2 regions of the Pantoea sp. YU22 genome follow, and region 1 is predicted to be linked to the other one. Evidence: predicted binding sites of a transcription regulator. Region 1 holds the regulator's gene; the other holds the start of a gene.
The links. The regulator CRP, encoded in region 1, controls carbon source genes, mostly activating them, when cyclic AMP is high. The targets are predictions, from matches to a motif close to ATGTGANNNNNNTCACAT.

Region 1 (7,460 bases):
CACACGCAGCGCGGCGTGTTCCGCAATCTCAATCAACCGCTGACCGTCACGCGCTACCACTCTCTGATTGTGGCGTGGGATTCTCTGCCCGACGCCTTTGAAATCACTGCCTGGAGCCTGAAAGAGGGCGAGCCGGATGAGATTATGGGGTTTCGTCACAAGGCGCTGGCGCTGGAAGGGGTGCAGTTTCATCCGGAAAGTATTCTGAGCGAGCAGGGACATCAGCTGCTGCGTAATTTTCTCGAATCCTGAAGTTATGTTTGCCTTTGAATGATTTATTATGCATATTTTGTGATTATTATTTCACTGTGGCTCAATAAATAATCAGAGGTGGTCGGCGATGGCAACGGAGAAAATTGCGGTAACGCGGGAAACGTTCGATAACGTTATCTTGCCTGTTTATGCACCTGCGCAGTTCGTGCCGGTAAAAGGCAAGGGCAGCCGTGTCTGGGATCAGCAGGGCAAAGAGTATATCGACTTTTCCGGCGGCATCGCCGTAACGGCGCTGGGCCATTGCCATCCGGCGCTGGTGGAGGCGCTGAAAACCCAGGGCGAAACCCTGTGGCATTTGAGCAATGTCTTTACCAACGAGCCTGCGCTGCGCCTCGCCAGCAAACTGATCGATGCCACCTTCGCCGAGCGCGTCTTTTTCGCCAACTCCGGCGCCGAAGCGAACGAAGCCGCTTTCAAGCTGGCGCGCTACTACGCCTGCCATCGCCACAGCCCGTTCAAAACCAAAATCATCGCGTTCCACAACGCGTTTCACGGCCGTACCCTGTTTACCGTTTCCGTTGGCGGTCAGCCCAAATATTCCGACGGTTTTGGACCGAAACCAGCGGATATCGTACACGTTCCCTTTAACGATCTGGAGGCGGTCAAAGCGGTTATTGATGACCATACCTGCGCCATCGTGGTTGAGCCGATTCAGGGCGAGGGTGGCGTTATGCCCGCCACGCCGGAGTTTATGCAGGGATTGCGCGCGCTGTGCGATAAGCATCAGGCGCTGCTGGTGCTGGATGAAGTGCAGAGCGGCATGGGACGCAGCGGCAAGCTGTTCGCGTATGAACACTACGGTGTGACGCCGGATATTCTCACCACCGCCAAAGCGCTGGGCGGCGGCTTCCCGGTGAGCGCCATGCTGACCACCCATGAGATCGCCTCAGCCATGTCGCCGGGCGTACACGGCACCACCTACGGCGGCAACCCGCTGGCCTGCGCGGTAGCGGAAGCCGCGCTGGATGTCATCAATACGCCGGAGGTGCTACAGGGCGTTCAGACGCGTCGCGAGCAGTTCGTAACGGCGCTGAAAGCGCTCGACGCGAAGCATGATCTCTTTACGGACATTCGCGGCAAAGGTTTGCTGATCGGCGCGGCGCTGAAGCCGCAGCATGCCGGTAAAGCGCGCGATATCCTTCACGCGGCTGCGGCGGAGGGCGTGATGGTGCTGGTGGCGGGAACCGATGTGATCCGCTTTGCGCCATCGCTGGTCATTGAACCCACCGATATTGAAGAGGGCATGACGCGCTTTGCCCGCGCGGTGGAAAGCGTCCTGACGGCCTGATCAACTTTTCCGCAGATGCCTTATCAGCCAGCGGCCATGGTGCGGCCGTTGGCTCCACGCCAGCGACGAAATGGTGTGCATCACGTTCAGATGCTCCAGAATGCGCTTCACATGCTGCTCCAGAATCGTCGTGGGGCCTTCATCCATGTTTTCTACGCCCGCCATCACGTTGGTCTGCGATCCCGGCCCGTCATACTCCAGCCGCTGCTGGCAGCGCTGTAGCGCAATTTCGCATGACTGCAGATAACGCTGCGCCAGATCGGGCGTCAGCATAGTGTGTTCGCGAGCAAGGATCGTCATGGCGTTGATATGCTCGACGATAAACTGGCTGTGCGTCACCCATAAGCGCATATCTTTCAGGTATTGCGCATTGAAGCCCGGTTCCTGCATCGCCTGATTGAGCGAGTTGAACAGCGCATTATGCGCCTGGTTGACCTTCATACGCTGATAAGCCAGCTGCTTCGCCTCCTGCTCCGGCCCCAGCAGCAGGCGCAACGCATCCTGATAGGTTTCCAGCGCGTCGTGGGCGTTCTGACGCAGCAGCCCGCTCTGCCACTGCGGCCAGAGCCATAGCATGCCGCCAAAGGCGATAAGGCATCCCATCAGGGTATCCATCAGGCGTGGCAGTAAAAACTGCGCGCCGTTTAGCGACAGCAGCTGCAGCGAGTAAACCGCCGTGACGGTAAAGCCGATCATCGACCAGCCGTAATATTTACGCGTCACCAGATAGCTCAGCAGCGTCACCACCAGCATAAACAGCAGCACCAGCGATTCCGGTACCGCGAAGCGCAGCGAGGCGGCGGCAATCACCAGGCCGGCGAAGGTGCCCAGCGCCCGGTGCTGGATCCGCACCCGCGTGGCGCTGTAGCCGTTCTGGCTGACAAACATAATGGTCATCAGGATCCAGTAGGGCTTGGGGATATCGAACAGCATCGCCAGCGCGCTGCCGAACATCAGCATCACGGCGAAGCGCGCCGCCGTGCGCAGCGCAGAGGACTTCAGCGACAGATAGCTGCGCAACGCGGCAAGCAGCGGCAGACGGCGCTGGCGATCGGTCATCAGGTCGCGCTGATAGAGCGGTTTTTGCGTGCGCAGCACGCGCGCGATGCGGCTGAAGTGGTAGAAGCAGAAGTGGCCCACCGGGTTATCGGGATGCTGACGGGCGATCTTCTCCAGCGCGCCGAGCGGCTTATCCATATCGAAACGGCTCGGCAGCTGGTGGTAAAGAATGGCGTCGGCGAGCGCGCGCAGTCGTGCCGAGATAATGTTGGCGTTCCAGCGTATTACCGCTTCTGCATGGCTGCGCTCTACCAGTTTCTGCACCTCCTCTGGCTGATGCAGGCTGACAGAGATATGCTCCTGCAGATCGAGCGCCACCTGAAAAGCGCGCGTCAGCCGTTTATGGCTGTTGTCGCGGCTGGCGGAGAGCATATGCATCTGCTGATAGCAGGTGTTAATCAAATCGACCGCTTTCTGCTGGCGCGCCAGCAGCGGGGGCAACGCTTTTTCCGGATCGGTAAGCTGGGTCAGCAGCGTATATTTCGCGTCGCAGTAATCCGCCAGTTCGCGGTAGATCAGGCTCAGGGTTTCGCGCATCGGCTGCTCTTTCCACAGCCAGAACCAGAACCAGTTGAAGAGTCCATACCAGAGCGTGCCGCCGATATAGAGCAGCGGCGGCACATAGATCGGCATGCGGCCGATCAGGCTTAGCGTAAAGATGGCCGCCACCAGCGTCCCTGAGAGCAAACGCCCGTGCAGAGGGCTGATTTCGCCGGTAACGCCCAGCAGCAGCGGCAGAACAAAGAGCACGGCAGGCAGCGGCACGCCTTTCAGCGTTAAGAGCTGGATCAGGAAACTGCCGAGCGCAAACAGCGAGCCGCCGACAATCAGACGTTTGAAGAAGCGTTTGTGCGGCGTATCCAGGCCCGCGACGTTACAGCAGGCAGGAACGAGAGAGAAGAGCAGCCCTTTTTGCAGATCGCCGAACAGCCAGCCGAGTGCCACGGGAATGCACAGCACCAGCGTCTGCCGCAGGGCATAGTTAACTTCGGGGTGATAGATGATTCGACGCCACATCACTTCGCTAAAAGCAGTAACGGCGTGACTGAGAAATCACGCCGTGAGTGAGAGGAAATCAGCGGGTGCCGTAAACGACAATGGTTTTGCCGTGTGCGGAAATCAGATTCTGGTCTTCCAGCATTTTCAAAATGCGGCCCACGGTTTCGCGTGAGCAACCAACGATTTGGCCAATTTCCTGACGAGTAATTTTGATTTGCATGCCGTCGGGATGCGTCATGGCGTCTGGCTGTTTAGCCAGGTTAAGCAGGGTTTGTGCAATACGTCCGGTAACGTCGAGGAAAGCTAAATTGCCTACTTTTTCCGATGTGACCTGCAGACGGCGCGCCATCTGCGACGAGAGACGCATTAAAATATCCGGGTTCACCTGGATAAGCTGACGGAATTTCTTGTAGGAAATCTCCGCCACTTCGCACGCGGTTTTAGCGCGTACCCAGGCGCTGCGCTCCTGACCTTCTTCAAACAGGCCAAGCTCGCCGATAAAATCACCCTGATTCAGGTAAGAGAGGATCATCTCTTTGCCCTCTTCATCTTTGATAAGTACCGCAACGGAACCTTTCACGATGTAGTAGAGGGTTTCAGCCTTCTCACCCTGATGAATCAGCGTACTTTTGGATGGATATTTGTGAATATGGCAATGGGACAGGAACCATTCGAGTGTAGGGTCTGTTTGCGGTTTGCCGAGAACCATTCGCTATTATCCTCTGTTGTAATCGTGCCCAAAACGCGGGGGGATTATTCCCTGCCAGGCGATGAAAGCTTCAAGCGTTTCTCCTGAAGGAGATTATTCGGGCCTTATTTTGCGGCAGGCGCTTGATGTGTCCCGTCTTCGTCCTTAACAGAACGAACTATTTTCAGCACTGTTTGTAGCACAGCTTTTGCCGACTGTCTTCTGTTGTCTCGCTTCAGCAAAGGGGGGATTACTCTGGATTGCTGTTTGTCAGGTGAACGCGTACTCTGGCGGCAAACGGGCTATTCTTGAGGTGGAAACATGCAGGCACGAGTGAAGTGGGTCGAAGGGTTAACCTTTCTCGGCGAGTCGGCGTCGGGACATCAGATTCTGATGGACGGCAACTCCGGCGATAAAGCGCCAAGTCCGATGGAGATGGTGCTGATGGCGACGGGCGGCTGCAGTGCCATCGACGTGGTCTCTATTTTACAGAAAGGGCGCAACGAGGTGGCGGACTGCGAGGTGAAGCTGACCTCAGAGCGTCGCGAAGAGGCGCCGCGTCTGTTTACCCATATTAACCTGCACTTTGTGGTCAGCGGCAAAGCGCTGAGCGATAAAGCCGTGGCGCGCGCGGTAGATCTCTCAGCGGAGAAGTATTGTTCGGTGGCGTTAATGCTGGGCAAGGGCGTTGAGATTACCCATAGCTATGAGGTGATTGAGCTGTAAGGCTGGTTGCCTTTAGCAACGAGCTCGCGCGGGTGAAATGGGCCGATCGCAAAGTCGCTCAAGGCATCCATGCGCGCTCGGCCCGCGACATCCTTGTCGCGGGACGCTTTGCTCCTCTGCCCATCTCACCCGCTCTTTGCGTTCCGGATGCCCTCTTTTGCGTCTTTGCGATCGGGCCTTGCCATCCGCGACCACCTCGGTCTTACCACCTGCGACCACCTGCGACCACAGCCGGTCAGGCGATCTGCTTCCCTTCCATCAGTCGCTGCACCAGCGGTGCCATAATCAGCTCCATCGCCAGCCCCATTTTACCGCCCGGCACCACCAGGGTATTCATATGCGAAATAAACGAACCCTGCAGCATCGCCAGCAGATAGGGGAAGTCGATATTTTCCAGCCCGCGGAAGTGAATAACCACAAAGCTCTCGTCCAGCGACGGGATCTCACGCGCGGCGAACGGGTTTGAGGTATCGACGGTAGGGACGCGCTGGAAGTTGATATGGGTGCGTGAAAACTGCGGCGTAATGAAGTTGATGTAATCCTCCATCGAGCGAACCACGGAATCCATCACGGCTTCGCGCGAGTGACCGCGTTCGCTGGTGTCGCGCACCAGCTTCTGGATCCACTCCAGGTTAACGATCGGCACAACCCCTACCAGCAGATCGACTTTCTCCGCCACATTATGCTGCTGCGTCACTACGCCGCCGTGGAGTCCTTCATAGAACAGCACGTCGGTATTTTCCGGCAGCGGCTGCCAGGGCGTAAAGGTGCCAGGCACCTGATTCCAGGGAACGGCTTCGTCGTAGGTATGCAGATACTTGCGCGACTGGCCTTTCCCTTCGTTGCCGTAGTCGGTAAAGGTTTGCTCCAGCAGACCGAAATCATTGGCTTCCGGACCGAAATAGCTGACGTGGCGCCCTAAGTCGCGCGCCTTGCGGATAGCCATATCCATTTCCGGCCGCGTATAGCGGTGGAAGCTGTCGCCCTCCAGCTCGGCGGCATGCAGGTTGAGCTGCTGAAAAATTTTACGGAACGCCAGGCTGGTGGTGGTGGTGCCGGCGCCGCTGGAGCCGGTTACCGCAATAATCGGATGTCGTGCTGACATGGAAAAGCTCCCTGTAGAGTCGGGCGATGAGCATAGTTAACACGAAAAGCGCGTCGACGCATCAGCCGCGAAATTCGCTGCGCGGCATAATATTGATAGTTTCATGCAGTTCCGACCAGACCAGCACGACGTCGCCGCGCTCCAGCTGGCGGCGCACATCATCGACTTTTTGCGCCAGGCTGCGCTCCTGCTCGCCATAGTCAGTGCCTTCGCGCAGCACAAAGGCTTCAATCAGGTTGGTAAGCGTATCGGGATCGAGTTGTTGCCAGGGAATAATCATGATGAGAGCCATTGTGTAAGCCACTGCGGCACACGTTGTTCGAGCCACATCTGCGGTTGACGCAGCGTGCCGCCGACAAAGCCAACGTGTCCGCCATGCGGCGTAAGTTGATAGAGGGTGCTGGCTGAGAGCTGCTCCGGCAGTGGGATCACCTCATCAGTCATAAAAGGATCGTCTTTGGCGTGAATGATCAGCAAGGGTTTACGCACCTTTTTTAACAGCGGCATAGCGCTGGCGCGCCGGTAATAGTCGCCCGCATCAAGAAAGCCGTGGGCGCGGGCGGTGATGGCGTCGTCAAAATCGCGCAGGCGGCGCAGCGCCTTAAGCTGCAGCAAATCTACCGGCAGCGTGCCCGGCCAGGCGCGCAGTTTACGCTCGGCGTTCTTTTTCAGCTGATCGAGCAGATAGCGTTGATAAAAGCGTGAAAAGCCCTGTTCAAGCTTCAGACTGCACGGCTCCAGCAGCAGCGGCGCAGAGACGATAACCCCGGCGTCGAGCGGCGCCGCCTCGCCCAGCCTGCCGAGCAGGCAGCCCAGCATATTGCCGCCGAGCGAAACGCCTACCGCGGCGGTCGGCGCATCGCCCCAGCGCGTTTTCAGCCAGCGCAGAAAAAAGGCGGCGTCTTCGGTTTCGCCAGAGTGATAGATACGATGCAGGCGGTTCGGTTCGCCGCCGCAGCCGCGAAAATGCATCACGACGCCGAGCCAGCCCTGCCGCTGGCAGGCATGCATCAGCCCGTGGGCATAAGGACTGTGAAAGTTGCCCTCCAGACCGTGAAACAACACCACGCGCGGCTTATGGCTCGCCTGCTGCGGATCTTCGCTCCAGGCGAGATCGACGAAGTCGCCGTCCGGCAAATCAAGGCGCTGCCAGTGCGGACGCAGCAGCAGACGACGACGCACCAGACGCGGCAGCACCGTCTGCAGATGCGGATTGCGCAGGGCGCGCGGCGGCATAAAGCCCGCTGTCGCGTCAGGAGTAAAATTCATGCCGCCAGGGCTTGTCTGATCCATATCACACTGTTAGCTTCGTTAAGTTTGTC
Region 2 (7,460 bases), on a different contig from region 1:
TCGCACTGTATGAATGTCCAGACTATTTTCAGTCCGGAAAAGGATTTACAGCGCTTTTACCTGCAGGTCGCCTGCTTTCCAGGCGTCAGTTAAAAAGAACGGCATCGGCATTATCCATTCATCGCCGGTTACCCGCGCCGGATAAACAAAGGCGCTGCCGCCGTAAGTCAGTTCTACAGGCTGCATCTCGCCCTCTTTCACCGTCGCCTTGCCTGCCATGCTGGCGAAACCGGCGTTGCTGCCGACGTGGAAGTTGTCCATTCGCCAGCGCACCGGCGCATGCGGCGGCCAGGGCTGCGCCTGATGAAAATGAAAAATCTCGTCGTGGCTGAGCAGGCTCTCCCGCACCGTCGGCCACAGCGCCACCTTCAGGAAATATTGATCGGTAAAGCGCGCGCTGCCGCTATAGCGGGCGATAAAGTCGCGCATCGCCTGCGCCATATTGCTGAAGACGCCGTTGCAGCCGCCCCACATGCCCGCCAGCAGCAGCTCGGTATGAGAAAAATAGTCGCGCATATGGTGGAACCAGTATGGCGAAGCGAGCCAGGCGTTTACCGCCGCTGCTTCACGCTCCGACAGCAGCGAGTCGGCGTCACGGATAATGAAGCGTCTGACGCTGGGGTCGTCCATTACCAGAAAACGCCACAGCGTCGGGTAAATCGCTTTTTCCTGCGACATATCGATCAGCGTGACGTGCGGCTGCTTGAGACGCTGCCACACATGCTGCGGCACGCTCTCATCCAGATAGATGCGACAGGTCCAGCCGGGATAAAGCGCCTGCGCGACCTCAACGTTTTTAATCAGGGTTTCGCAATAGCGCGGGTGGCTGCCATAAAGGCTGAAGGCGATTACGTTCTGCTCGGGCCGGGTGAGATCGACAGGTTCAGGCCGCGCCGCCGGAAAGGCGAAACGCTGGCCCTGGCGGAAACGCGCGTCCGCGCCGTTGAGCGATTCCAGACCATATTTCGCCAGCTCATCTTTTTTACCCATCCAGCCGCACAGCTCCGCCAGACCATCCAGCCAGGTTTCCGATGCGGTTGCGCGCACCGCGGGCGGCGCCTGATATATCTTCTGATAGATCTTGTAAGACTTGTTGTACTGACCAAGCCGCAGCAGGCAGAGCGCATAGTCGCTCAGCACCTGCATCTGACTGGGCATCGCGCGCAGCACCTCTTCACAGCACCGGGCGGCGGCGGCGTAATCCTGCTGCGCCATATGCTGGCGGAAGCGCGCGGCGGCATGTTCAAGACGCGCCTGCATGACGGCGGGGGAAGCGGTTAAGGCCGGTTTTTGTCGGGGCGGAGTCTGGCGCATCGGGCGGTCCTCGCTTTTGCTGTAAAGAGCAGAGGCAGCGCGCGCGGGCGCGCTGCCTGAAAAGCGTTATAACAAACGGCGCGCCGCTTCGACCACTATTTTTACCGCATCGCTCTCGGTCTGCTTCATGGTGGCTGCATCCGGGATCTCTTTCTGGGTACGGTTGACGATAACGCCCGCCACCATGCCCGCGCGCAGTCCCTGGCTGGCGCACATCGTCAGCAGCGTAGCGGACTCCATCTCATAGTTGAGCACGCCCATCTGCTGCCACTCTTTCATTGAGCCCTGAAAGCGGCTGACTACGCGGCCAGAGAAGGTGTCGTAACGCTCCTGGCCCGGATAGAAAGTATCGGACGATGCGGTAACGCCGATATGGGTCGTGGCGCCGCTCGCCTCCGCCGCCGCGACTAGCGCGGTGGTACAGGCGAAATCGGCTACCGCCGGAAACTCCAGCGGCGCGAAGTGCTGGCTGGCACCGTCGAGACGCACCGCGCCGGTGGTGACCAGCACGTCGCCGACGTTAATGTGCGGCTGGATCGCGCCGGTGGTGCCGACGCGCAGGAAGGTGCGTACGCCAAGCTGCGCCAGTTCTTCCACTGCGATAGAGGTCGAAGGCCCGCCGATGCCGGTCGAGCAGACGACGACGGGTTTGCCGTCCAGCTTCGCCAGCCAGGAGGTGAATTCCCGGTGCGATGCCAGCGGCTGGGCATCCGCCATCAGTCCGGCAATTTTTTTTACGCGCTCCGGATCGCCGGGAACGATAGCAAGGGTCGCGCCCTGCAGATCGGCTTTGGTCAGGCCAAGATGGAAAACGTCAGACATAGCAAACTCCTGAACAGGGAAGTGAAGCGCGCCACTCTACGTGAGCGCAGCGCAAATTTGTGTGATAACAATCACCATCAAAAATGAATGTTACATTTTATCAGTCCACAAACGAGACCTTTGTCACATAACTCATCCATTCAGAGCGCCATTGCTACAAGCTGTATGCGCCAGGGTTGGCAGCAATGTTAAAGAGAAGAGTGTTTTTACTCGCTTCCTGCTCTGTTCCCCACCTCTGGCTCAGACGTCATCTGGCCAGGCTATAGTTACGTGATTGCGCTACTGCCAGCACGGAGAGAAAAATGAAAACCGAAGACAATATGGCACAAAAATCATCGACGGGCGGTTTTGCACCCGCAGTACAGCCGACCGCCTCAACCACTATTCACACCGACAGCCCGGATATTCAGGCTGGCGAAACCTCGGTGCCGAGCCAGGGCGAAAATATGCCCGCCTGGTACGCCAGACCCAAAGAGGCCAGCGGACCGCTGCCAGTGGTGCTGGTGGTGCAGGAGATCTTTGGCGTGCACGAGCATATTCGCGATATCTGTCGCCGCCTGGCGCTGGAAGGCTATCTGGCCGTCGCGCCGGAGCTTTACTTCCGCGAAGGCGATCCGAATGATTATCACGATATCCCGACGCTGTTCAGTGAGCTGGTAAGCAAAGTGCCGGATACACAGGTACTCTCCGATCTCGACCATGCCGCTAACTGGGCGGCGCGCAACGGCGGCGATATTCGCCGCATGGGCATTACCGGCTTCTGCTGGGGCGGCCGCATCAGCTGGCTTTACGCCGCGCACAATCCGCAGCTGCGCGCCGCCGTCGCCTGGTATGGCCGTCTGATCGGCGAAAAAACCATGAAGCAGCAGAAGCATCCGATCGATATCGCGGTAGATTTAGGCGCGCCGGTGCTGGGCCTCTACGGCGGCCAGGATGAGGGCATTCCGCTGGAGAGCGTAGAGCAGATGCGCCAGGCGCTGCATGCCGCTAACGCTAAAGCGGAGATCGTCGTTTATCCCGACGCGGGCCATGCGTTCAACGCCGACTACCGTCCGAGTTATCACGCCGAGTCGGCGCAGGATGGCTGGGCGCGTATGCTGACATGGTTTAAGCAGTTCGGCGTTGTCTGATTTCGCCATACAAAAAGGGGGCGCATAGCGCCCCAATATCAACAACACACAGCAAAATCAGGCGGTTTCGCCGCGCAGTTTCTTCGCCGCTTCCACCATGTTCGCCAGCGCCTGACGGGTTTCCGTCCAGCCGCGCGTTTTCAGCCCACAGTCCGGGTTAACCCACAGACGCTCTCGCGGAATGCTCTGCGCCGCTTTACGCAGCAGGTTTTCCATCCACTCAACGCTCGGCACGTTGGGCGAATGAATATCGTAAACGCCGGGGCCGATTTCGTTCGGATACTCAAAGGCTTTAAAGGACTCCAGCAAATCCATATCGGAACGTGAGGTTTCGATGGTAATAACGTCCGCATCCAGCGCCGCGATAGCGTCCATGATGTCATTGAACTCGCAGTAGCACATATGGGTGTGGATCTGCGTGTCATCTTTCGCCACGGCAGCGTTAAGACGGAAGGCGTCTACCGCCCACTTCAGGTAGGCCGCCCAGTCGGACTGGTGCAGCGGCAGCCCCTCGCGCAGCGCCGGTTCGTCAATCTGGATAATGCCGATGCCCGCCGCTTCGAGATCCGCCACCTCGTCGCGCAGCGCCAGCGCGATTTGCTTCGCAATGGTTTCGCGCGATACGTCTTCACGCGGGAAAGACCAGCAGAGAATAGTCACCGGGCCAGTCAGCATCCCTTTTACCGGCTTGTCGGTAAGCGACTGCGCGTACTTCGCCCACTCCACGGTAATCGGCTGCGGACGGCTAACGTCGCCGATAATGACCGGCGGCTTGACGCAGCGCGAGCCGTAGCTCTGTACCCAGCCGTTTTGCGTGAACACAAAGCCGTCGAGGTTTTCGCCGAAGTATTCCACCATATCGTTACGCTCAGCTTCGCCGTGAACCAGCACGTCGAGACCCAGACGCTCCTGCTCGAGGATCGCCTGCCTGATATGTTCCGCGATGCCGGTGCGGTAGTTGCCGCCGTCGATGTTGCCTTTCTTGAAGTCGAGACGCAGACCGCGAATTTCAGGAGTCTGCGGGAAGGAGCCGATGGTAGTGGTCGGCCAGGCGGGCAGATTAAAACGGTTGCGCTGCTTGCTGGCGCGTTCGGTATAGGGACTTTGACGCTCGGTATCCTGCGCCGAGATCGCCGCCAGACGCTTGCCGACCGCAGCATTGTGTACGCGGCTGGAGTGAGCGCGGTTGCGGATCGGCGCGCTCCAGGCCTCCAGCGAGGCCGCGTCGTTGTTATTAAGCGCATCGCTCAGCAACTTCAGCTCGCCGCATTTTTGCAGCGCGAAGGCGAACCAGCTTTTCACTTCGTCATCAAGGCGCGTTTCAACACTCAGATCGATCGGACTGTGCAGCAGCGAACAAGAGGAGCCGATCCACAACTGGTTGCGCTTGCCGACCAGCGGCTGCAGACGCTCGAACCAGCGGCTCAGATCGGCACGCCATACGTTACGGCCGTTGATGACGCCGAGCGACAGCAGCCACTCCGCGGGCAGCTGCTGATTGAGCAGGTCGATATCGTCGTGACCATGCACCAGATCCACATGCAGCCCCTGCACCGGCAGGTCGCGGATCACGTCAAGATTCTGGCCGATACTGTCGAAATAGGTGGTCAGCAGCAGCTTCACGTTGCCCTGCAGCGCGCTATAAGCGGGTTTGAACGCGTCGCGCCACGCCTGCGGCAGTTCCAGCGCCAGCGCAGGCTCATCAATCTGCACCCACTCAATATCGCGTTTTTTCAGCTCGGCCAGTACCTGCTGATAAACCGGCAGAACGGCATTCAGCAGCGACAGACGATCAAACGGCTCGCCTTTGACTTTGCCTAACCAGAGCCAGGTCACCGGGCCGAGCAGCACGGGTTTCACCTTATGGCCCAGCGCCAGCGCTTCGTCCACTTCGTCCAGCAGCTGCGTCCAGGTCAGTTTGAACTGCTGACCTTTAGTGAACTCCGGCACGATGTAGTGATAGTTGGTGTTAAACCATTTGGTCATCTCACCGGCCGCTGCCGGTTCACCGGTCGGTGCACGGCCGCGTCCAATGCGGAACAGCGTATCGAGATCGACGGAGCCGTCTCTATTCTGATGGCGTGCCGGTACGTTGCCCAGCATCAGGCTGGTGGTCAGCACATGATCATACCAGGCGAAATCGCCGACCGGCACCAAATCAACGCCCGCCTCCTTCTGCTGCTGCCAGTGACGGGCGCGCAGCTCACGGCCCACGGCCAGCAGCGCTTGCTGAGTGACATTGCCCGCCCAGTAGCTCTCCTGCGCTTTTTTCAGTTCACGACGCAGACCGACGCGGGGAAAGCCAAGGGTGTGGTTCAGAATAGTCATTTGCTCTTCTCCAGTAATCTCTCTCTTAGGCTTCGCCTGGAAGCCAAAGGATGTTTAGCCGTCCAGATGTTTACACCGCTATATTCTGCGGGTAGTGTATGTTCCTCAAGCGCAAATTGTTCAATCTCGATGTGAAGGACTCTCATGATCGAACTCAAGCACCTGCGGACGCTTCAGGCTCTGCGTAATACTGGCTCGCTGGCCGCCGCCGCCGCGCAGCTTCATCAGACGCAATCCGCGTTGTCTCATCAGTTCAGCGATCTCGAACAGCGGCTGGGATTCCGCCTGTTCGTGCGTAAAAGTCAGCCGCTGCGCTTCACGCCGCAGGGCGAGATCCTGCTACAGCTGGCGGAGCAGGTGCTGCCGCAGATCCAGCAGGCGCTGCAGGCGTGTCACGAGCCGCACCAGGCGACGCTGCGCATCGCGATTGAGTGCCACAGCTGCATACAGTGGCTGACGCCCGCGCTGGATAATTTCCGCCAGAGCTGGCCGCAGGTGGTGATGGATTTCAAATCGGGCGTCACCTTCGATCCGCAGCCTGCGCTGCAGCAGGGCGAACTGGACGTGGTGCTGACCTCGGATATCCTGCCGCGCAGCGGCCTGCACTACACGCCGATGTTCGATTTCGAGGTGCGGCTGGTGCTGGCGCCGGATCATCCGCTGGCGCAGATTGAACACATTACGGCGGAGGATCTGGCGCAAGAGGTGTTGCTGATCTATCCGGTACAGCGCCAGCGGCTGGATATCTGGCGGCATTTTCTTCAGCCGGCGGGCGTCAGCCCGGCGCTGAAAAGCGTCGACAACACGCTGCTGCTGATTCAGATGGTATCGGCACGCATGGGTATCGCCGCGCTGCCGCACTGGGTCGTAGAGAGCTTTGAAAAGCAAGGCTTAATCGTCACGAAAACGCTGGGCGAAGGTTTGTGGAGCCGCCTCTATGCCGCCGTTCGCGACGGCGAGCAGCGTCAGCCGGTACTGGAAGCCTTTATCCGCTTTGCACGCCAGCACGCTTGCGAACATCTGCCGTTCGTGCGCGATGCCGCGCATCCCGGCGCGATTTTGCAACGCTGAGCCGCAATTTCCCCTATAATGCGCAGCCTGTTAAACGACCATGAGAAAATCTCACCATGACCAATAACGATATTTTGCGCAGCGTGCGCTTTATGCTGGATTTAAGCGATGCCAAAGTGGTGGAGATTTTCGCACTGACCGACTGCGAGGTCGCGCTGAGCGACGTGCAGGCCTGGCTGAAAAAAGAGGATGACGCCGCCTATAAAGCGCTGCCGGACGTGCTGATGGGCTACTTTCTTAACGGCCTGATTTTCTTCCGCCGCGGCAAAAGCGAAGATGCGCCCGCGCCCTCCATCGAGCGTCGGATGAACAACAATATTTTTATGAAAAAACTGCGTATCGCTTTCGATCTGAAGACCAGCGATATTCCGGCGGTGCTGGCTAAAGCCAACTTCTCGGTTTCCCAGGCGGAAATAGGCGCGATTTTCCGCAAGCCGGATCATAAAAACTATCGCGAATGTGGCGACCAGATTATGCGGAATTTTTTAAAGGGCCTGACGCTGACGCTGCGCCCGACGCAGGCGGCGAAATCAAAATAATCCCAACCTCAGTCAGGGCGTGAAGCCTGTCTGGCCCCTGCCCTGACTGTCGGCGCTAGTTATTGCGTACTACCCAGCGCTTATGCACATACAGCGAGGCGAAAATCACCAGCGCCCCGGCGATAAAACTGGGCCAGTGCGGCTTCTGCTGCCAGATAGCCAGATTGACCAGCAGTCCCGCCGGAACGTGCATATTGTTCATAATGCCCAGCGTGCCCGCATCCACCTGCGTGGCGCCGTAGTTCCACATAAAGTA

Region 2: the regulator CRP is predicted to act here: its motif matches at 2,248-2,265, upstream of udp (uridine phosphorylase).

Annotation. Positions count from the first base shown of each region.
Region 1 is NZ_RYDU01000007.1:17,555-25,014, reverse strand. Features, by position in the region: gene EKL29_RS11880 (aminodeoxychorismate synthase component II) at 1-252, shown strand, start outside; gene EKL29_RS11875 (aspartate aminotransferase family protein) at 341-1,561, shown strand; gene EKL29_RS11870 (YccS/YhfK family putative transporter) at 1,562-3,637, opposite strand; gene crp (cAMP-activated global transcriptional regulator CRP) at 3,696-4,328, opposite strand; gene EKL29_RS11860 (OsmC family protein) at 4,629-5,033, shown strand; gene EKL29_RS11855 (phosphoribulokinase) at 5,269-6,138, opposite strand; gene EKL29_RS11850 (YheU family protein) at 6,200-6,418, opposite strand; gene EKL29_RS11845 (hydrolase) at 6,415-7,431, opposite strand.
Region 2 is NZ_RYDU01000018.1:18,607-26,066, forward strand. Features, by position in the region: gene EKL29_RS19310 (lipopolysaccharide assembly protein LapB) at 46-1,314, opposite strand; gene udp (uridine phosphorylase) at 1,381-2,136, opposite strand; gene EKL29_RS19320 (dienelactone hydrolase family protein) at 2,439-3,266, shown strand; gene metE (5-methyltetrahydropteroyltriglutamate--homocysteine S-methyltransferase) at 3,324-5,594, opposite strand; gene metR (HTH-type transcriptional regulator MetR) at 5,739-6,665, shown strand; gene EKL29_RS19335 (DUF1456 family protein) at 6,722-7,204, shown strand; gene EKL29_RS19340 (carboxylate/amino acid/amine transporter) at 7,260-7,460, opposite strand, start outside.